2 regions of the Lactobacillus sp. UMNPBX4 genome follow, and region 2 is predicted to be linked to the other one. Evidence: predicted binding sites of a transcription regulator. Region 2 holds the regulator's gene; the other holds the start of a gene.
The links. Region 2 encodes Rex, which represses fermentation and respiration genes when NADH is low (regulators of the CRP and FNR family bind a similar motif). Its sites were predicted from a motif close to TTGTGAANTANTTCACAA; they were not measured.
Positions count from the first base shown of each region.

Region 1: adhE (bifunctional acetaldehyde-CoA/alcohol dehydrogenase) is a predicted target of Rex. The motif match lies at 2,485-2,502, and genes of this name have one in related genera.

Region 1 covers NZ_PCZF01000042.1:1,908-13,623, reverse strand. The annotation lists gene CP355_RS07890 (LysR family transcriptional regulator) at 1-234, opposite strand, end outside; partial or broken gene CP355_RS07885 (DapH/DapD/GlmU-related protein) at 395-810, shown strand; gene CP355_RS07880 (amino acid permease) at 837-2,210, opposite strand; gene adhE (bifunctional acetaldehyde-CoA/alcohol dehydrogenase) at 2,533-5,157, shown strand; gene glmS (glutamine--fructose-6-phosphate transaminase (isomerizing)) at 5,352-7,163, shown strand; partial or broken gene CP355_RS07865 (amino acid permease) at 7,569-7,874, opposite strand; gene CP355_RS07860 (Rib/alpha-like domain-containing protein) at 8,106-9,665, shown strand; gene CP355_RS07855 (MBG domain-containing protein) at 9,732-10,745, shown strand; gene CP355_RS07850 (MBG domain-containing protein) at 10,700-11,533, shown strand.
Region 2 covers NZ_PCZF01000001.1:74,594-86,309, reverse strand. The annotation lists gene CP355_RS00545 (sucrose-specific PTS transporter subunit IIBC) at 1-77, opposite strand, end outside; gene CP355_RS00540 (sucrose-6-phosphate hydrolase) at 299-1,756, shown strand; gene CP355_RS00535 (LacI family DNA-binding transcriptional regulator) at 1,769-2,755, shown strand; gene CP355_RS00530 (hypothetical protein) at 2,789-3,535, opposite strand; gene CP355_RS00525 (LytTR family DNA-binding domain-containing protein) at 3,532-3,990, opposite strand; gene CP355_RS00520 (redox-sensing transcriptional repressor Rex) at 4,129-4,776, opposite strand; gene CP355_RS00515 (ABC-F family ATP-binding cassette domain-containing protein) at 4,950-6,863, shown strand; partial or broken gene CP355_RS00510 (ISLre2 family transposase) at 7,077-8,473, shown strand; gene CP355_RS00505 (GntR family transcriptional regulator) at 8,691-9,401, opposite strand; gene CP355_RS00500 (Gfo/Idh/MocA family protein) at 9,394-10,365, opposite strand; gene deoC (deoxyribose-phosphate aldolase) at 10,375-11,088, opposite strand; gene tsaD (tRNA (adenosine(37)-N6)-threonylcarbamoyltransferase complex transferase subunit TsaD) at 11,227-11,716, opposite strand, start outside.

The sequences.
Region 1 (11,716 bases), on a different contig from region 2:
AGTTTTGGCAGTTAAAGCTAAAATTTCTTTTGCTTGCTCTAATAAATATTGTCCCGAAGGTGTCAGAGTTAAATGGCGTGGTTGGCGGTTGAATAACTTGACCCCTAATTCGTCTTCCAAATCCGCAATCTGGCGTGATAAAGCAGGCTGAGAAACTAATAATTTCTGTGCCGCTTTCGTCATGTTTAACTCTTGCGCTGTGGCAACGAAATAATTTAAAACTCTTAATTCCATATTTTAACCATAAATAAAAGTTATTATACGTGATACTTAATAAGTTTTTTACATTACTTACTTTACCTTTTAAACTAAAAATGAGCAAGAAAAGGAGTAGCAGATTATGAAGACCCAAGATAAAGAACTTATTCAAGAAATTGTCGAACAAAATTAGCGCTTGTTGCAGAACTTGAACGCGCAGCGTCATTATGAATGTGAAGCGCGGCAATTAATCAGTGAAATCACAGGACAAAAAATCCCCAAGAGTACAGAAATTAGATTGCTATTTTACACGGATTACGGCCACAATATCAAAATAGGTGAACGCGTCTTTATTAACTCCAATGTAATGATGGTTGACTTAAGTGGCATCACCATTGAAGACGATGTTTTAATTGGACCAGGTGCATATCTTCCTTCCGTTACCACGGTTTAAAACCTAAGCAGAGAAAAGAACTCGAATTAAAGCCAGTACTTATCAAGAAAAATGCCTAGATCGGTGCCAGGGCTACCATTCGTCCAGGCGTAATTGTGGGTGAAAACACAGTAGTTGCCGGCGTACCTGCAAAAATTATCAAAAAAATAGACGAATAAAAAAACGCAACATTGTCGCGTCTTTTTTAAGCTTCTTTTTTGTCACTCCAGAGTTTGGAGATTAAGTACAAGATGATGAAAGTAATGATAGCTGAAATCATTGGGATGCGGTAGCTTGGTAAAATCAAAAGCAAGATGATCATCAATACGAAGAACAATAGAATCAAATAATCAACGTAAGGGAAGCCAGGCATTTTGAAGTCATTTAACTTATTTTCAGGTGTTTTTCTTCTGTAAGCAATGTGAGTCAAAACCATTAAGCACCAGATGATCAAGAACATACTTGTTGAAGTAGATGAAATAAAGTTAAAGGCTTGATCGCCGATAATCAAGGTAATCAGTGGTGCGCAGGCCATAAATAATGCTGACAAAATTAAAGCATTTTGTGGCAACTGCCGTCTTGATAGGTGACCAAAAGTTTGATTCCACTTGCCCTTGCCGTGGAAAGTAACGGAGAACAAAAGTCGTCCCGCACTGTATAAAAAACTATTAGTGGAGGAGACTGCTGCCGAAATTACTACGAAGTTAATAATTGAACTGGCATTGCGAATACCGGTTGCACCTAAAGCTTGCACAAAAGGACTAGAGTTAGTTGAAACTTTTGACCAAGGAATAACCAATAAAATTCCTAAAATCGCCATCACGTAGAATAGGATAATTCTGATTGGCAATTGATTGATTGCGCGTTTTAATGTGGTTTCTGGATTTTGAGCTTCAGCTGCCGTTAAACCAATTAATTCAACCCCAATAAAACTGAAGATTACCATTTGGAATCCTTGTAAAAAACCGTGTGGACCACGAGCGAAAAATCCGCCATGATCATCTAAATTAGCAAAAGCTACAGGCCCGAAACTTGTTTTGCCACCTGTAATTAATAGATACAAAATCAATAAAACGAAAGCGACGATCGTAATAATTTTGATAATAGCAAAACTAAATTCCAAATTACCAAAAACACGCGCCGAGATTAAATTGATGATTAATAAGGCAACAATGGTAATAATGCCAGGTACCCAAGGCTTTAAAGTTGGGAACCAATATTTGAAATAAATACCTAAGGCGGTAGTTTCTGCCATTCCTAAGGTGATCCAACTAAGCCAGTATAGATAACCAGTGATAAAACCGATGTTTTTACCCAGATATTGTTCAATAAAATCAATGTAAGTATGCTTGTTGAGGTCGGACATAATCATTTCGCCTAAGGCTCGCATAAGCAAGAATAGGAAAATACCTACAATGATATAGATCAAGATAACGCTAGGCCCGGCCCTATGAATACTGTCACCGACACCTAGAAAAAGACCGGTTCCGATTGTTCCTCCCAAAGCAATTAATTGAATGTGAGCATTGCTTAGGGTTCTTTTATATCCAGAACTAGTCTCTGATTTTTTCTCACTCATATATTTCCCCCATATTCTCGGTTTTCTCACATGTACTTAATATTTTATCATTTTTGCAATCGAGCACCAGTGATTATAGGAAAGCTTTAAAAAAATTCAGAAGAATAAGAAGAATAATATAAATTAATATGTTTGTTAATTCACAAACTAGCAAAAATAGCAACCGCTTTCATTAGTCTGAGAGTAAATTATAGAGTGATTTTTTATGCTTGTTCACTAGTGAATTACGTAAATTATGGCGTTTACTTTTAGATTTATTGTGCTATAGTTGACATTGTAAATTAGTTCACAAGAATTAGTAGATCTTAGAGGTAATAAAATAATGGCTAAGACACAACCAAAAGAGACTCAAACAGAGGAAGAGAAGAAAAAGCAAATTTACGACATGGTTGATAATTTAGTAAAAAGATCACATGTTGCATTAGACCAAATGGCTAACTTCACACAAGAACAAGTTGATAAGATCTGTGAAGCAGTTGCTACTGCAGGTGAACAAAATGCTTACCCACTAGCTAAGATGGCTGTTGAAGAAACTAAGCGCGGTGTAGTAGAAGACAAAACTACTAAGAACATGTACGCTAGTGAAAATATTTGGAATAGTTTACGTCACGAAAAGACTGTTGGCGTAATTGAGGAAGACAAGGAATTAGGTTTAACCAAGATTGCTGAACCTAAAGGTGTTATTGCCGGTGTTACTCCAGTAACTAATCCAACTTCAACTGTTATCTTCAAAGCTATGCTTGCTTTAAAGACTAGAAATACTATTATTTTCGGCTTCCACCCACAAGCTCAAAAGTGTTGTGTAGAAACTGGTAAGATCATTCAAGCTGCAGCCGTTGCTGCGGGTGCTCCAAAAGATGCAATTCAATGGATTGAAGAACCAAGTTTGGATGCTACTACTGATTTAATGAATAACCCAGGTGTTCAAACCATTTTAGCTACAGGTGGTCCTGGTATGGTTAAGGCCGCATATTCATCAGGTAAGCCAGCCATCGGTGTTGGTCCTGGTAACGGCCCATCCTACATTGAAAAGACTGCTAACATTGACCGTGCCGTTTACGACATTGTTTTGTCAAAGAACTTCGATAACGGTATGGTTTGTGCCTCTGAAAACTCAGTTGTTGTAGATGATGAAATCTACGACCGAGTTAAAGAAGAATTCAAGAAGTGGAGCTGCTACTTCTTGAACAAAGAAGAAATTAAGAAGTTTGAAGAACACTTCATCGATCCAAGACGTGGTACTGTTGCAGGTCCTGTAGCTGGTAAGTCAGCTTATGAAATTGCTAAGCTCTGCGGCGTTGATGTACCAAAGGAGACCAAGGTTATTGTTGCTGAATACAAGGGCGTTGGTAGAAAATTTCCACTTTCAGCTGAAAAGCTTTCACCAGTCTTCACTTTATACCGTGCTAAAGATCATGATGATGCTTTCAGAATTTGTTCAGAATTGCTTGATTACGGTGGTCGTGGTCACACTGCTGGACTTCACTCAAGTGATCAAAAAGTAATCAAAGAATTCTCAATGAAGATGGATGCATGCCGTATCTTGGTTAACTCACCAGCTGCTCTTGGTGGTATCGGTGACCTTTACAACAACATGCTTCCATCACTTACCTTGGGTACTGGTTCATATGGTGCCAACACCTTCTCACATAACATCGGTGCTCGCGATTTGCTTAACATTAAAACTGTTGCCAAGCGTCGTGACAACATGCAATGGGTAAAGGTTCCTTCTAAGACCTACTTCGAACACAACGCAGCTAACTACTTACGTCACATGCCAAACGTTAACCGTTTCTTCATCGTTACTGATGAAGGCGTAGCTGACCAAGGCTTTGCCGATGAAATTACCGACATTATTTCTAAGCGTCGTGGTCAAAAAGAATACGAAGTCTTCAAGGCCGTAACGCTTGATCCAAACACCGACGTTATTAAAGATGGGGTTCACAGAATGAACATCTTTAAACCAGACGTTGTCATCGCCATCGGTGGTGGTTCAGTAATGGACGCTGCTAAGGTAATGCGTTTATTCTACGAAAATCCAGAAATGAAGTTTGAAGAAGCTTATCAAAAGTTTTTGGATATCAGAAAAAGAGTAGTTCGCTTCCCAAAGATTAACGGCGTTCAACTTGTATGTATTCCAACCACTTCAGGTACTGGTTCAGAAGTTTCACCAATCGCTGTCATTAGCGATGCTAAGACTGGTATTAAGCACACCCTTTGTGACTATGCTTTGACCCCAGATGTTTCTATTGTTGATGACCAATTCGTACAAAAATTGCCCAAACGCTTGATTGCTTGGTCAGGCTTTGAAGCTTTAGGTCACGCAATCGAAAGTTACGTTTCAACTATGGCTACTGACTTTACTCGTGGTTGGTCACTTGAAGCTATTAAGATCATCTTCGCTAACTTGAAGAAGTCATATGATGGTGATCTTGATGCTCGCAAGAAGATGCACGATGCAGCTACTATTGCTGGTATGGCATACTCAAACGCATTCCTTGGCTTGGAACACTCAATTGCCCACACTGTTGGTTCAACCTTTGATATTCCAAGTGGTGTCAGCGATGCTATTGCTTTACCACAAGTTATCCGCTTCAATGCTAAGCGTCCAGAAAAGCTTGCTATGTGGCCTCATTACTCAGTTTACCGTGCTGACAAGGATTACGCAGAAATTGCTAGAGCTATCGGTTTGACCGGTTCAAGCGATGCTGAATTGATTGAAGAATTAGTTCAAAAGATTATCGATTTAGCTCAATCAGTTGGTATCAAGATGGCATACAAGGATTACGGTGTTGATGAAAATGAATTCAATAAGAAGGTTGACCAATTAGCTGTTGAAGCTTACGGCGACCAAAATACTGTAACTAACCCAGTTGCTCCATTAATTAGTCAAATTGCTCAATTGATGAGAGACAGCTTTGAAGGTAAGGATATTAAGACTAAGTAATTTGAATTTACACATACAAAATGGCGATCAGTATATTAAAACTGACCGCTGTTTTTTTGCTCTAAAATCGATTATACCAATTTCGATAATAATCACTTGACCGCTTTGGCAAAAAAGAATATTATTGCAACTGTAACAATGAAATCAAACTAGTCCACTGTCAAAAAGTGAACTAGACCAAAGGAGAAAAATTTATGTGTGGAATTGTTGGGGTTGTTGGTAAACCAGCAAGAGAAATTATTCTAAGCGGATTAACAAATTTGGAATACCGTGGCTATGATTCAGCTGGTATTTACTTGAATGATTTAAATGGAAATGAATATTTGACTAAGGCTGTTGGCCGTATTTCAAACTTAAAAGAAAAGTTGACTCCAGATGAACAAGGTTTGGTAGGTATTGGTCATACCCGTTGGGCTACTCACGGTAAGCCAACTGTTGACAATGCTCACCCTCACTTTGATGAAACTAAGCGTTTCTACTTGGTTCACAACGGTGTGATTGAAAACTTCGCTGAATTGAAGGAAAAGTACTTACAAGACGTACACTTCCACTCAGATACTGATACTGAAGTGGTTGTACAATTAATCGGTAAGATTGCACGCGACAAGAATTTGGATGGCTTTTCAGCATTTAAGGAAGCTTTGAAGCTTGTTAAGGGTTCATACGCATTCTTGCTTGTTGATAATACTGAACCAGATCATGTCTTTATCGCTAAGAACAAGTCACCAATGATGCTTGGTATCGGTGATGGTTTTAACATCATTGCTTCAGATGCTATTTCAGTAATGGACCAAACTAAGACTTTCGTTGATTTGCACGATGGGGATGTTGGTGACATTACTAAGGATTCTTACACTATTGAAACTGTTGATGGTAAAAAAGTTGACCGTGAACCTCACGTTTTGAACATTGATCCAAACGCAGCTTCAAAGGGTGCTTACGAATTCTACATGCTTAAGGAAATTGATGAACAACCTGGCGTAATGCGTCACATGTCACAAAACTACCTTGATGAAAATGGTGAACCAAAGGTTGATCAAGATATTCTTGATGCTATTTCTAAGGCAGACCGTTTATACATCTTCGCTGCCGGTACTAGTTACCATGCAGGCTTAGTTGGTAAGACTCTCTTTGAACATTACACTGGTATTCCAACCGAAGTTGGTTTGGCTTCAGAAGCTGGCTACCACTTCCCAATGATGAGCAAGCACCCATTCTTCATCTTCTTGACTCAATCAGGTGAAACTGCTGACTCACGTGTTGTTTTGAAGGAAGTTAACAAGCGTGGCATTCCAAGCTTAACTATGACTAACGTAGAAGGTTCAACTCTTTCTCGTGAAGCTACTTACACAATGCTCTTGGGTGCTGGCCCTGAAATTGCCGTTGCTTCAACTAAGGCTTACACCGCTCAGATTGCTTTACAAGCTGTTCTTGCTAAGGCTCTTGGTGAAAAGTTGAATAATGAAAATGCTAAGGATTGGGACTTGCGTCAAGATTTGGCAATGGCTGCAGAAGGCATCCAACAAATCGTTGACGGTAAGGAAAAGATCAAGAAGCTTGCAGATGACTACTTGATTAAATCAAGAAATGCATTCTACATTGGTCGTGGTATTGACTATGCTGTTGCTCTTGAAGCTGCTCTTAAGTTGAAGGAAGTTTCATACATCCAAACTGAAGGTTTTGCAGCGGCAGAACTTAAGCACGGTACTATTTCATTAATTGAAAAGGGTACTCCGGTAGTTGCTTTGATTAATGATCCAGTTACTGCTGATCTTACTCGTGGTAATATTCAAGAAGTTGTTTCTCGTGGTGCTAGTGTAATTACTATTGTTGGTAAGGACTTTGCTCGCGAAGGCGATGACATTGTTTTGCCAGAAATTAACTACTACATGTCAGCACTTTTGACAGTTGTACCTGCTCAACTTCTTGCATACTACGCTTCTAAGGATAAGGGCTTAGATGTTGATAAGCCACGTAACTTAGCTAAGAGTGTTACTGTTGAATAATTAATATTTGAATAAAACTAAGGATAGCGATGGTGAATGTGCCATCGCTATTTTTAGTTAAGATAATTCATTGAGATATTTTTGTACGGACTTAAAAAACTTGCTATAATAGTAATGAAAAAGAGGTCGGCAAATGAGCCGAATTCTAGCATTAGTTGTAACGCATCTGATACAGACACGAAGGCGTCTTCTTTCTATTAGGATAGGAATACGAGTTAAAAATCACTCATAAGCACTATCTCCTTGAAGGATTGCCACCGCTTCAGCTTTTCTACGGATAAAATTATACTAAATTCGAATATACGTTCACAAGCGAACAAAGTAAATTTATCGTAAATCTCGAGTAAAAATAAAAGGGACCGAATCAATTTGATTCGATTCCTTTTTGCATCTAATTGTTTTTAGCTATTTCTGCCGCATTTTAGCTAAATATTGTTGGTGCTTTTGTTCTGCCTTTTCGTCTTTTTCAATAAAGAAGTAGGCGACAGCAGCCAAGACACCGACTACAACACCAACCAAAATTGTCTTCCAAGTGAAGTTAGTAACCATGTAGCAGGAAATTAACAAAGCCAAGATTGGAATTGTGTAACCGCCAGGAAGCTTGAAGCCATGGTTAGGGAATTCATTGATGTGCTTGAATTTGATAACTGCCAAAATTGATGGCACGTATTGAACAAAGGAAGCAAGAACGATGCAGGATACCAAGAAATTGATAATTGTAAATAGAATAATTAAGCCAATAGCTGTCCCATAATAAACAACTGCGTTGTTGTATACTGGCCAAAAATTGGCGAATATTTCTACGAAAACTACGCTTTAGCTTATGCTCTAGGAATTACGGCTGGTGTTAGTGATTGGACTGCGCCAAAGAGTTTATATACCACTAAAACTAATAAATTTAAGCTGAATTTAACTTATACCAATGGATTTGATCAGCTTGCATTGCCTAATGCGGATAAGCAAGAAATCGAAGTTAACTATATCACAGCACCTAGTTTAAAAGACGATCCCATTTATATCTTTAATGCCGGCGGTGATGCAAGTCCAACTCTTAACATTTCTATCGATGGCAGGCCAACTAAATATCCAATAGCAAATCTCGGGTTACAATACCCTGTAGCCGTTGGTCAAAATAAGCAACTAATCCAACAGGCAGTTAATGGCAGTGATTTTAAAAATCAGGTTAAGATTACCTTAACTGATGGCACGCAAATGTCTGCTAGTCAGTTACAATTAGCTGGAACTAATCAGACTAGTGCCGACATGAATTCTGGTAAGTTTCATTTGATTATCAATACAACTTTTAACAATGGGTTTACTGATGCTGGTCAGCCACTAATCTTTGCTAATCCAGACAGTCAAGATCCGGGAGCAACGCAAAAGTTTGCTAAGGCTGTGAAAAAAGCATATAAAGATTTAGGCTGTGCTCAAACTAAACCAGTAAACGTTGGTACTTTACCACAAATAAAATGGCAAAGAATTAAGGAAGATGCCTTTGCCATCATGACTTCTGTAAAAAATATAAAGAATGAAGTAGTAGATCTTACCAACGGCCCTACAAGTTACACAGAGAATGACGGTCGCAACTTAAGCAATTTTGTTGAAAAACCTGTAACAGTTAAAGGTGGTCCTCATGGGACTATTAATGTAATTAATAATTTACTCTCTGGTGGCAATAAAGTTTGGCCTGCTGGAACTACCTTTGAATGGCAGGGTGACAACGGCGAAAAGAGTCTGGTTCTAGACAAAGCCGGAGAAACCAGGAACGGTAATATTGTAATTACTTTGCCAAGTGGTTCAAGGTATACGGTTAAGGATATTACGCTTACTACCAAGGCTAATGTAAAGGCCGAGAGTAGAACAATTGATTATGGTACGAAGTTAACGGCTAAAGATCTTGTTACTAACACGGATGTCTTTCCAGAAGGTACTACTTTCCAATACGTTGGTAATGAATCTAATTGGATGAAGCCAGGTTCCTACAATGATGTTCAGATTACTGCTACGTATTATGATCAAGGAACTAAGAAAAATATTGTTACTCCAGTAGCTCACTGTAATGTAGCCATTAATGACAGTCGCCGCATTACGGTCTTAAAGGGCTACACTGCTTATAATAGTGGTCCTGCTGACAATAAGAATAAGGTCCCAGCAAATCAATTTGTATTCCCAACTTGGAATTCAGAAAATACATCTCTTTCTAGCAACGCATCAATAGCATATGCAGATGCAGCTTCTGTTTATGAAGCAAAGCCAGTTCACACGATTTTGTATATTCCTGATGAAGTTCAAACTAGAACACTTACTGCTCATTTTAAGATTGCTGGTGGTGAACATAATGGGGAAACTATTGCTCCAGATGCTCAAGTTCAAGTATTCTTTAAGAAAGCAGGTACTTTAGATACAGCTACTAATAAGATTGTTTACACTGGTAATTGGGCTCCAGATTGGGATGCAGGCGACGAAGCTACTCCTGGTTTCCACGTAATTTCAGGATCTTGAAGTTTACTACCTAAGGGTAATGACGCTTCTATTGGATTGACTTCTCCTAGTCGTGATGGTTACACCGTGGCTAACATTAGATATGATGGTTCATACTCAACTTTCACATTTGCAAACCCAAATTACAACTCTAATACGGTCTATATGAATAATGATAATGATGTTTGGTACATGAGAAATGACTTAACTACTTACTATGTTCCAAATTCATTATTAAATAAGAGTGTTACAAGAACGATTACCATTAAGGAACCAGGTCAAGCAGATCGCACAATTACGCAAACTGCCAAATTAAGCAGACAAGTTAAAGTAAATGGTGATGATACTGGAGTCACCTTTGAAGGCTTTGATGGTAGTGGTTGGAAAGCTGATAGTAACTGGGGCGTACAAGATGTTCCAATTCATGCTGGCTACAACATTTCTGTCACTCAAACAGTTAAAGGAGGATCTACCTCAACTCCACTTCAACTTGTAAATGGTCAAATCCCTGCCGAAACAGTAAACGGTGATACTAAGAATACGCAAATTGTTGTAACTTACGGTGCTACTGCAACTGCTACAGCAACTCTTGGCAAGGAAGGTAGTCGCGATTATGATGCAAAGACTACTTCAGTAGCTGATGTTTTGAGCAAGTTAGGTTGGACTGATAGTGGTTTTGTAAAGAATCAAACATTGAAGTCAACTGACTTAACTGCTAGTGACTATGCTTGGTTCACCAAGAATGCTGATGGTACGTTCACTGCTATGACTGGTGATCCAATCAATGCAGGAACTTACTACTTGAAGCTCAAGGATAGTTTAGAAGCTAAGCTGAAAGCGGAAAATCCAAACTACAACTTAACGATTAATGGTGAATTTACTTACACAATTAATCCTGTAAGTGGTACTGCAACTTTAAGTGGTTCAGCTTCTAAGATTTACGATGGCAAGGATATTTCACTTGATGACTTGAATAGTCCTGATGGTGATATTGAAGCTAAGTTTACTTTCCCAGGTAGCATGATACTTACAAGTTACATGCAGGTGACTACACCATTGAAAATAATTCAGCTAAGGCCGATGACTACACTGTTAGCCTAAGCACTGATGGCCTCGCTCGCTTGCAAGCTGCTATTGATAATTACGCAGGTGCAGGTAATGTAACTCCTGCTGCTAAGGATTTAAGTAGCAATGCAAGCTTTACAATTAAGCAAAAAGACTTAACCGTAACTTTAGACAAGAAACCAAATACCACTCCTGGTAAGACTTACGATGGTCAAACAGCAACAATTGACGATAATGATGCTCAATTTACTGCAGCTGGTTTAGTTGAAGGTCAAACTTTGAATGTTGCTAACTTGACACCTAGTGATTATGAGTGGGTTGATAAAGATGGCAAGAAATTGGATAAAGTTCCAACCGATGCTGGTACTTACTACATTGCTTTAACTCAAGCTGGTGTAAAGCAATTGCAAAAGGATAATCCAAATTACAAAGTTAGCGAAAGTGGTCAGTTTGCATATGTAATAGCTAAAGCAGAGGCTAAAGTTGAAATTAATGGAAGTTACGAAGGAACTTCAACTGCTCAGGATGCGAAGATCTACAGAAATGCTGTAGTTGACGAAGTTACTGGTAAAGTAACTTATGGTGCTTGGTCAACTGGAAATTGGGGACCATTCACTACACCAACGATTGATGGATATACTCCAACAATTGCAAGCATAGCGACTAAACCTGTAACTTATGGTACTGATCCAGAAAGTGTTGATATCACTTACACACCAAATGCTCAAACAACCAACATTATCTACAAAGACGAAGATGTCAAACCATTAAGACTGACAAAGTTGACGGTAAGACCGATGAAACTGTTGATGTTCATTCAATAATTCCAGCAGGTTGGAAGCTAATTGATGGTCAAGACGTTCCTGAAACTGTGAAATTTGGACCAAATGGATTCCTGTTGTAATTGAACACAAGACAATCACAGTAACTCCAGAAACTCCTGAAGATAAGATCCCAACAGGTAAGGTTCCAGTCAAGACTCCAAATGAGACTTCAGATGATACCGA
Region 2 (11,716 bases):
GCACAGTGAGCACCAGCGATAATATTGTCGCGGCCCACGTCTTTAATTACTCGTTCAGCCACCTTTCTGTGGTCCATATTTGTTTCCTCCTATGTAAACGTTTTATTCTCAATTCACTAACTATGATAACGCATTCATGAAATATGTCAATCGTTTGACAGAAATTTCTTTATTTATTTTACAGACTTATGACTTAATAAGCCAATTTTGCTGATATAAAATATGATAAGCGTTTGACACATTTTTTATTATCTACTAAAATACAAATGAAAGATAACGCTTACACGGAGGCAAAATTATGGAATGGACAAGAGAAAAACGTTATTTACCTTATAGTAAATGGGATGCAGAGACCTTACTTGACTTACAAGCAGAGGCCGCAAATTCCGCTTATCAAATGCATTACCATTTACACCCTATTTCAGGTTTAGTTAATGATCCAAATGGATTTTCTTATTTTAATGGTGAATATCACCTGTTTTATCAATCATATCCATTTGGTGCTGTTCACGGTTTAAAATCATGGGTCCACTTCAAGTCTCAAGACTTAGTTCACTGGATCAATCTCGGCTTAGCTGTTAAGCCTGACAGCATGGCAGATTCACACGGTGCCTACTCAGGTTCTGCTCGTGAAATCGACGGCAAATTATTCTTAATGTACACAGGTAATCACCGTGATGAAAACTGGGTTCGCACTCCTTACCAAATTGGTGCTTGGATGGATAAAGATGGTGTCTTCAAAGACAAAACTGTTTTATTCAAGAATCCTGATCACATCACTGAACATTTCCGCGATCCTCAAATTCTTAAGGAAAATGACACTTACTATGCGATTTTAGGTGCACAAGACAAAGCTGAAAAACACGGTCATATTGATGTTTGGAAATCTAAGGATCTTAAGAATTGGGAAGAATTAGGCTTCTTAAACTTATCAGATCACGTTTTAGGCTACATGATTGAATGTCCTAACATTGTTCGCGTCGGCGGTAAAGTCGTAGTCATTTTCTGCCCTCAAGGTTTAGATAAAAAGATTGCAGACTATGATGATATTTACCCTAACATGTATGTGATTGCCGATGACATTGATTTTGAAAATCACTGTTTAATCAACCCAGGTCCTTTACACAACCTCGACGAAGGCTTCGATGTTTATGCTACACAAGCATTTAACGCCCCTGATGGTACTGCATACGAAGTTAGCTGGGTTGGTTTGCCTGATACCACTTACCCAACCGATGATGAAAATTGGGCTAACTGCTTAAGCCAAGTTAAGAAGTTGAGTATTCATGATGGCAAACTAATTCAAGAACCAGTTGAAACTATCAAGTCATTACGCAGAAATGAAGAAAAAGTTAGTGGTAAGACAATAAAAGAAAATACTACCGGCCAATATGAATTAAAGTTAAATATTTCAGCTAACCAAACTGGCACTTTGCACTTTGCTGCTAACGATGATTTAAGCGAAAGCTTGCAAATCAAGTTTGATACCAACGATGGAAAATTAACTTTGGATCGTGCTCAGGCTGGGAAGAAAGTAGCAGTTGATTATGGCACCACTAGATCTACTAGCTTTACTCCACACGAAGACTTAAAACTTGATATTTTTGTCGATCACTCATTAGTAGAAATCTTCGTTAACGGTGGCGAACATGTTCTAACTGGCAGATTTTTCACTGATCCAGTTAACCAACGAATTAAATTTGATCAAGATACAAATTATCAAGGAACTTTCTACAATATGGAAACGATCCTTTAATAAGGTGATATTATGGCAGTAAAATTGACAGATGTTGCACAAAAAGCTGGTGTTTCAGTAACAACTGTCTCTCGAGTAATTAATAATCATGGCTATTTAAGCGATAAAACCAAACATAAAGTTTTCACAGCTATGAAAGAATTAAATTATCAACCTAATTCCCTTGCTCGATCACTTCAAGGCAAAAAAATGAAATTAATTGGATTGATTTTCCCAGAAATAACCAATCCATTTTTTGCGGAACTAATACAAGATATCGAAAACATTTTATTTGAAAAGGGATATAAGATAATCCTTTGTAATGCTCAAAGAGATAAAGAAAAAGAACGTGCCTACCTAAAAATGCTCTTAGCCAACCAGGTTGATGGTATTATTGCCGGAGCTCATAATTTAGGAATCGAAGAATATCAAGAATTAGGATTGCCGATTGTTTCTTTTGATCGTAAATTATCCGAAAATGTACCTATTGTCAGTTGTGATAATTATCAAGGAATCAAATTAGCAGTACATGATTTAATTCAAAGTGGTTGTCATAAAATTTTCTTTTTAGGAAATAAACAATTAAAAGGTAACCCTACAGACCAACGATTAAAGGCCTATTTAAACGAAGCAGAAAATTTAAATTTTACTCCCCACATTTGTTCAGTAGCATTTTCTGATTCTACATTATTGAAGAATATAACTATTCACGAAATGCTGCAAAATGATCATCCTGATGGTGTTGTTTGCACAGATGATTTAACCGCAATCTTAGTTTTACAAGAAGCACGAAAGTTAGGATTAAAAGTACCTGAAGATTTAAAAGTAATTGGCTTTGATGGTACTAAACAAATTCAAACTTACCATTCTGAATTATCAACAATTGCTCAACCCATCAATGATATAGCTATTTTGTTAGTTAAACTTTTGCTTCAAAGAATTAGTGATCCTAATAAAGAACTTAACAAAAAGCATTACATCTTACCTGTTAAATTAATTAAAAGTTTAACAACCGCATGAAAATAAGGCTTGGAGATTTCCAAGCCTTATTTTTTAGACATATTCTATTTTGATATCACTCATGCTCGAACGACCTTGAATAATTAAAGTTGGTCCACCACCGTTAGACGTACCATCAATTTCAAAATCACCTGACATGAAAGTAGATGCCATGTTGCTTTCTACCTGCCATGATAATGGTAAATAGATCGTCAAATCTGTCATTGTTATATTGACATTCATTGTCACTGTTTCATTTGCTGCCTGAGCATCATCTAAGTATAAGTTAACATCACTCATTTTAGCATTCACATCAATTGTCTCTAGTGCTTTAGAATGAATATAACGAGAAGTGTCTGACATAGTTTGATCAACTACTACATGAGAACCTTGTTCTTTGCTTACTGTATCAGTAAAGATATGATCTGTAAGATTTTCTCTTTTGTCCCTAAAGTTTTTAATTTTCTTATTTGCATAAACCACCGTATGAAATCGATTGCGAAAAATAATCCCCAATCCAATTGAAATTAGGACTGCTGCAAGTAAAATAGTCCACGGTACCAACCGAGTAATATGTAGTGGTTCAGCGAAAATCATTAAAATGAACGCAACGGAAAAGACACTCTCAGTGATCCGACGATTAATTAATCCATCTAATAAACTGATTGCAAAAATCACTGTCCCAATCGCAGCCCAGAACCCTAGTCTGTAAGTCCAAATCCCCATTTGGTTTAAAACTACAAACAATGCACAGGCAATAAAGAAGATGCCCCAAAAAGCTCGTCCCAATTTACCTCTCATTGAAAATTCCTTCTTTCTTCTAAACGATTACGCAAATCACGATAATAATGCCGCGATACATAGACCGTTTTATATGATTCTTCAAATTTAATCTGACAGTTAGAAATCGAACGTGTAATGGCATATATTTTATCCAAATTCAAAATAGTAGATTTAGCTACTCGCATAAAATTGCCGCCCAATATATCTTCTAACTCATACAATTTGTATTTAACTTGATAAGCATTTTTCGTCGTATGAGCCATGACGATCTTACTGTCAGTTTCAAAGAAAAGGATGTCGCTTAAATTCAAATAATAAGAGACATCATCTTTGATAGCTTCGATCTGCTCAAGATTAGGCGTTTGTTTCTGCAAGGCATGATACAATTGTTCAATTTCTGGCGTTAATTCCGAAGCATTAATAACTATTTCTGTCTCCTTTTGATTAGGATCAATATTTAATTTTACCTTCAAGCTTCATCCCTCCCTTCGACTTAACTATATTAAACCAAGAATCTTGCGTGAAAACTAGCTATTTAGACTAAGTGGTCAATTTTCATGACTAAGAGGTAAAAAAGACTACCTTTCATTTAGAAAAGTAGTCTTTTAAGATTATAATTCATCGTTCTTTTGCTTTTCAGAATCTAAAAAGTAAATCAATGTTTGCAATTCTGTTGCCAAATCTACATTTTGCACTCTTACACTTGCAGGAGCAGATAATCTAATCGGTGTAAAGTTCATAATTCCCTTAACTCCCGCATCTACCATTTCATCAGTAGTCTTTTGGGCAGCGGTTGAAGGAACAGTTAAAATAGCAATTGAAATTTGTTGATCACTTAATTGCTGCTTTAAATCTTTCATATCGTAAACAGGAACGCCGCTTAGGATACGACCTGTAATTTTTTTATTAATATCAAAAGCACAAGAAATTCTAATATTGTTGCTTCGCTTAAAATTGTAATTAAGTAACGCCCTTCCCAAGTTACCAACACCAACTAAAGCAACGTTTGTCAATGTATCTTGATTTAAAATCTTTTTGAAAAAGCTCAGCAAATTCTTTACATCATAACCATATCCGCGCTTACCTAAAGCACCAAAATATGAGAAATCTCTTCTAATCGAAGCACTATCAACTTGAACTGCCTCAGATAGTTCAGTGGAAGAAACCTTATCCTTGCCTTCTTCATTTAAAATGATCAAATAACGATAATATAAAGGTAGTCTTTTTGCTGTTGCTTTTGGAATTTTTATTCTATCCATAATAGAAGCCCCCAACTGTATTTCATGTTTGTGAATGCACAATCAAGCATATCTATCATACCTGTTAACAGGGTGTTTGTCCAAACATATTTTTCACAAAGATTATTTTTCACATGTATTTAGTATTCGATCACTTTCTACCATATGGTAGAATAATGGTTAGGTGAAAAATTATGATTATTGCACAAGGACACGATTTAGAACAACAATTTGGTGCCAACACTTTATTTAAAAATGTTACTTTTTCAATCGATTCTAATGCCCGAATCGGTTTAGTTGGTCCCAACGGGGTCGGTAAAACTACCCTATTAAAAATTATGACAGGCGAGCAAGAACCAACTCACGGTGAATTCACTGTTAACAAGGGCATTGATGTAGGTTACATTGCTCAGGAAAATGCATTAAACGAAGACAAGACCATTTGGGATGAAATGGAATCTGTTTTTGCACCCTTAATAAAGGAAGCAAAAAGTTTAACTCACATGCAAGAACAAATTGCGGAACATCCCGAAGACCAGGAACTGCTTAAGCAATATGACCAAAAGCAATTTGCTTTTGAACAAAAAGGCGGTTATACCTACCAATCAGATATTAAGAGTATCCTGAATGGTTTCAAGTTTCCAGAAAATACTTGGCAAAAGAAGATTGGCAGCCTTTCTGGCGGTGAAAAGACTAGATTAGCTTTCGTAAAGTTGCTTCTGCGTAAGCCCGCATTGCTTTTGCTAGACGAACCTACTAACTACCTTGACTTGGATACGCTTGATTGGTTGGAAGGCTTTTTGAAGAACTATAGCGGTACAATTTTGGTTGTATCCCACGACCAGTACTTCTTAGATCATTTGGCAACTCAAATCTTCGAATTGCAATTTGGTAAATTAACTCCATTTAAGGGTAATTATTCTGCTTACGTAATGCAGCGTGAACAACGTGATAAAGATCAAGAAGCAGCATATGAAAAGCAACAGGCCGAGATCAAAAAAGACGAAGAATTTATTCAAAAGAATTTAGTAAGAGCTACTACTACCAAACGTGCTCAGAGTCGTCGTAAAAAGCTTGAAAAAATCGAACGAATCAAGCCACCAAAGCATAAGAACAAGGTTCGAATTCACTTTAATAGCGAGCGCCCTTCTGGTAAGGAAGTTTTAATTCTTAACGATTTAACTATTGGTTATCCAGACAAAACAATGGTTAGTGATATTTCCTTCCAAATTAATAAAGGTGATCGTGTAGCTATTATTGGACCAAATGGTATCGGTAAATCTACATTACTTAAAACCATTATGAAACAATTGCAGCCTAAAGGTGGTTCCATTAAATACGGCGCATCTTTAGACATCGGGTATTATGATCAGGAATTGCAAAGACTTGATCCTTCTAAGACCGTTTTGGACACTGTTTGGGATCGTCATAAGACAATGCCAGAACGTGATGTTCGTTCAATCTTGGCCAGTTTTCTTTTTACTGCTAAAGATATTGATAAAACTGTCGGACAACTATCCGGTGGTCAAAAAGCCAGATTAACTTTAACAGTTCTTTCTCTTGAACACGATAACTTCTTGTTGATGGACGAACCTACCAACCACTTGGATATCGAAGCAAAAGAAGTGCTTGAAAAAGCACTAAAAGACTTCGATGGCACTTTGCTCTTCGTTTCTCACGACCGTTACTTCATTAATCAATTAGCTAATAAAATTGTTTCTGTTAGAAATAGTCACGCCAAGATATATAATGGTAATTATTCTTACTATCTTGATGAAAAAGCAAAGCAAGAAATAGCTGCCTCATCTTCAACAGAAGTTCAACCTACTAAACAAGTCAGCCAGCAAAAGCTTTCTTACCAAGAACAAAAACAGCGTGATTCACAAAAGAGAAAATTGCAGCGCGCAATTGACCAAGCTGAACAAAAGATTGAAGAATTAGAAGAACAAGAACAAAGTATTCAAAATGAAATGGCAAATCCTGATATTGCTTCCAATTTTGATAAGCTTGGACCACTTCAAGAGCAATTATCTGATGTTCAAAAACAGCTAGATGATGCAAATAACGCTTGGGAAAAAGCAATCGAAGAAATGGATAATTTTGAATAACATATCTAAAGACTTCCACAATATGTGGTAGTCTTTTTTGTGTTTATGGCTATATTAAGTAACGGATTTTATTATTCCTAAGTGTAAAATAGTTTGCGGTGACGCTTAGTTACAAATTAAAAAGGAGCCAAATCCAATTTAGGACTTGACTCCAAAACAAAAAGACCAGTAGTCTGATGTTAAGCAAAAAAACATATTAGAAACTGGTCTTTTATGAATTTAATTGTAACTGAAATCGTAGGTATTTTAAAGTCTGAAACTAATATTATTAAACGTGAAAAAGCTTTAGTAGTCTTCTTTCTTAATTTGATTAGAAACTTAATGGCTTTAGCCTTGGAACAAGTTGATCAAGAGCTAAGTGAATCAATGAAGAATCAAGGCTACCAGATTGAAAAGAAGAATCAACGTTCAATTAATATAGCTTTTGGTGAAGTAACTTATTCTAGAAGAAGGTATGTGAAAGCTGGTACAGAAAGCCGCTATCCGTTAGATGAATTAATGGGCTTTGATAAATATAAGCATTACAGTGTTTTAGCTGTCAGAAATATTTTAGAAGTAAGTAGTGTTACCACTTATCGCAATACTGCCTTAGCTGTTAATTGCCTTTCAGGTTTTAATATTAGTCATGCTCAAGTAGGTAATCTGGTCAAAGCTGCTGGTCAAAAGATCAAAGAACAACAAGAATCCGATAGTCGTTATGATGCGCAAACTTCAAAGAAAAAAGTGTCAGTACTGTATCTTGAAGGCGATGGCGTCATGATTAAAGGCACTCAAGGACGGTTAGAGTTTCATCGCTATCAGATTTGTGAAGGTATTCGTAATGACGCAGAGAGCGAGTTAATGCCAAGGAATTTGTATCGTTAAGCCGTTTGGATGCTTTGAATGAAGCTAAAGAATATTTAGCTAACACTTATGATTTAACTGACACTTTGATTATCAGTAATGCCGATGGCGGTGCTGGTTATACTAAAAAAGACTTTGGCGAAATTGTTGGTCATTGCAGTAAACATGAGCACTTTTTAGACGTTTTCCATCTGAACAAGAAGATTAAAGATCGTCTTTGCTTTGTCCAAGAACTGCAGGGTAAATTAATCTATGCCTTAGAGTTTAAGTACGACCGCGACTTAGTGAATACAATCTTGAATACGGTTGAAAGTAAACTATTTGATGAGCTAGATACTGCGCAAAACTATGAGCATCTCGCCCGACTTCGCAGTTATATTGATAGCCACTGGGACGATATCAAGCCGTTCAAAATGCGTAATTTAAAGGTTACTAAAGCAATCGGTAGCTGTGAGAGTAATCACCGTAAGTACACTTATCGGGTTAAGGGACAAGGCAAATACTGGTCTAAAGCTGGCGCAGAAGGCATGCTCAGAATATTGACCTGCATCAAGAATCACGACTTAGAGAAATGGCTCAATAGTAACTTTGAGACAGGTAAGTTGATCAGTTTAGACCGCAAGAAACTACAGGCAGCAGCTAGAGATAGCTTAAAGCGGCGTCATGAAACGCACATTGAAATTCAACATGGAGCGTTAACAACAGAAGTTGCTGGCGGAAGTTATTTAAGTAAATTCAATCGAATGTTAAACCACATAAATTATTAAGGAATTAAGGTCAGACTAATGGTTTTTAGGCTACCGCAAAAACATTGACACTTACGTTGTACGCTGGTTAATTGATGATAGTGCTTAGAAATGCTAGAATTTGAATTGGTCATGAAGATCTTCCTTTCTTGATTTTTCGTCACTTCAAGTTTAGGTCTTCATGGCCTTTTTGTTTAACACTTAGTGTTGCACTTCATTTTTAAATCCGGGTTTTATTCTATTTTTTTAAATCGATTAAGAAATAATTTTCATCCCCGCGATATGTGGCAATAGAATATTCGATCGGAATTTCCTTCTTAGTGTAACCATAAGTGTGGAAATAAAAGACCGGATCATTTTCTGCAATATCTAATAAATCAGCTGTTATCTCATTGGCAGCCTTAACTTCCAGCTTACGCTTGACATGAATCACCGACAAATCTCTTTTGCTCAGTTCTTGATAAAGTGAGTGCGTTGAAAAATCAATTTGCCCTAAATCAGTTAAATATTTTACAGGTAAATATGTTGTCACTACTACATTAGGACTACCATCAGCCGAACGTAAACGCGTTAACTTGTAGACTTCATCGTTCGCCTTCAACTTTAAAGCTTGCCTTACCTCTTCTGTAGACTTTGCTTTTTTAAAGTAAAGAACTTGAGTCTGAGCAGTTAAACCTTTTTGCTTCATTTCACAATCATAGCTTTGAATGACATGAGTAAATTCCTGGGCAATTTTAGTCTGCTTAACAATTGTACCAACATGCTTACGGCGTTCTAAGTAGCCCTGATTAACCAAACCCTGGACAGCATGACTAATCGTTGGACGAGAGACTTCGTATTTAGCTGCAAGTTCTACTTCTTTCGGAATCAGATCACCGGTTTGATAACTGCCATCAGTTATCTGCTTACGCAAAATTTCTTCAATTTCTTGATACTTCGCCTTAGTCATGAGGCAAAAACTCCTGTGCTTTTTCTAATACGCTAATCGCATTCAAGCTATGCTCTGCAGCTTCATCGGCCGCTTGCTGATCATGTTCTTTGATCTTACGTGCAAAGTAATTAAACTCGCTAATCATGCGGTGATCATACTTATTGAAGTTATAATGCTTTGGCTCTTCTTTTCCTATTTGAACATAATAATCAGGCAGAACATTTAATGGTCCATCAAAGTAGATTAACCCCTTCTCGCCTTCAATATAAGAACGAGTTGGTCCAACTGCATCCTTGGCTGCAATTAAACTAGCTTGCTTATCATCATAAGTTAAATTCAGAATACCGGAAGTGTCAGTACCACGCTGAATTGTTGGTAAGTATGAAATTTGCTTTGGCTGACCAAATAAACTGACACAGAAATTGATGTTGTAGATATTCATATCCATTAAAGCACCGCCACCCATTTTACGATCAAACTTAGGAATATGAACACCTGCTAAGAAGTCCGCATAGTGACTAGAAATTTGTGTCAGATTCAAAGCTATGACATGAACCTTGCCGATCTTTTTCAAGTCTTCTTTTAAGTGGAAGTCGTTCTCCAGATAAAGAACAGTCATTGCTTCAAAGAGCAAAACGTGGTGTTTATCAGCGGTCTTCTTAAGCTCTTTTACCTGCTCGCTTGTCTCAACTAATGGCTTTTCACAGATGACATTTTTATCTGCTGTTAAAGCTTGTTTAGCAATTGGAAAATGCAGCGAATTAGGTACACCAATATAAACAGTATCAATATCGCTATCGGCAAACATTGCTTCGTTATCTGTGTAAACTTTCTGAATATGATACTTCTCAGCTAATTTTTCTGCGACTGACTTTGATCTGGCTAAGGTGGAAATTGCCACTAACTCTACATCTTGCATTTGATCAAAGGCTGACAAAAAGTCATGCACAATTTGGCCACTACCAACGATTCCTAATTTCATTTCTTACTCCTAACAATTAATCTCAATGCCATCAACATGATCGTCTTCCATCCGGCGCTTCAAAGCTTCGTAAATCTTCACACCAGCAGAACAACCGATACGATCAGCACCGGCACGCACCATGGCTAAAAAGTCGTCGCTATTGCGAATACCACCAGCTGCCTTAACTTTGACGTCATCACCGACTACTGACTTCATCAACTTTACATCTTCCACCTTAGCACCACCAGTACCCAAGCCAGTTGAAGTCTTAATAAAGTCTGGTTTTACTTCTTTAGCAATCTCAGCTAACTTCTTAATTTCATCCTTAGTTAGGTAGCAATTTTCAAAAATTACCTTACATGGAATGTTGTGTTCGTGACAAGCAGCAACCATTTCTTGCATTTCACGCTTGATGTAGTCATAGTTCTTTGCCTTTAATTCGGTGATATTAATGACATAGTCAATTTCATTAGCGCCATTTTTAATCGCATCTTTGGTATCAAAGACCTTGGATTCAATGGTTTGTTGTCCTAAAGGAAAGGCAATGGCTGCACCAGTATCGATATCGGTACCCTTAAGTTGTTCTGAACAGAACTTGGATTGCACCTGATTGATGGCAACCATCTTGAAGTGGTATTTCTTAGCTTCATCACAAAGTTTCTTCATATCTGCTTCAGTTGCGTCAGCATGCAAATTAGTGTGATCGATTAATCTAGCAAAATCATCTAAAGTGTATTTCATAATTTAAGCCTCTTCTATTATGTAATAACATATTGCTTACATATATGATATTATAGCCTAGTTAAATAAAAGTCAACATATATGTAATTACATAATAAAAAATCCTAGATTTTCTCTAGGATTTTTTATCTATTCTATTTAATTCAACATGCTCTTAGCATATGGCAATTCAAGTGATGGATCAGCATTCAAAGTCAAATCCGCAAATTGATTATCATTATAAAGATTATATGCAGCAGCACCAATCATCGCAGCGTTATCACCACAAAGCTTGATATCTGGTAAAATCACCTTTGGTTGATCTGCCTTAGGTAGTTTAGCAATTTCTGCACTCATGCGATCACGCAAACCATGGTTAGCAACAACTCCACCACCCATGATAAAGGTCTTAGGCTTGTACTGCTTAATTGCACGAATCGTCTTATGTGCTAAAACATCAATTACCGCAGCTTGGAAGCTGGCAGCCAAATCGTATTTATTCAACTTTTCATGAATTTGATCAGCATGGTGGCAAGTGTTGATAAATGCTGACTTGAGTCCTGAGAATGAGAAATCATAGTCATCATCTTCCATCATTGCACGTGGGAAGTTAAAGGTATCCTTTCCTTCGTGAGCCCATGCATCAATG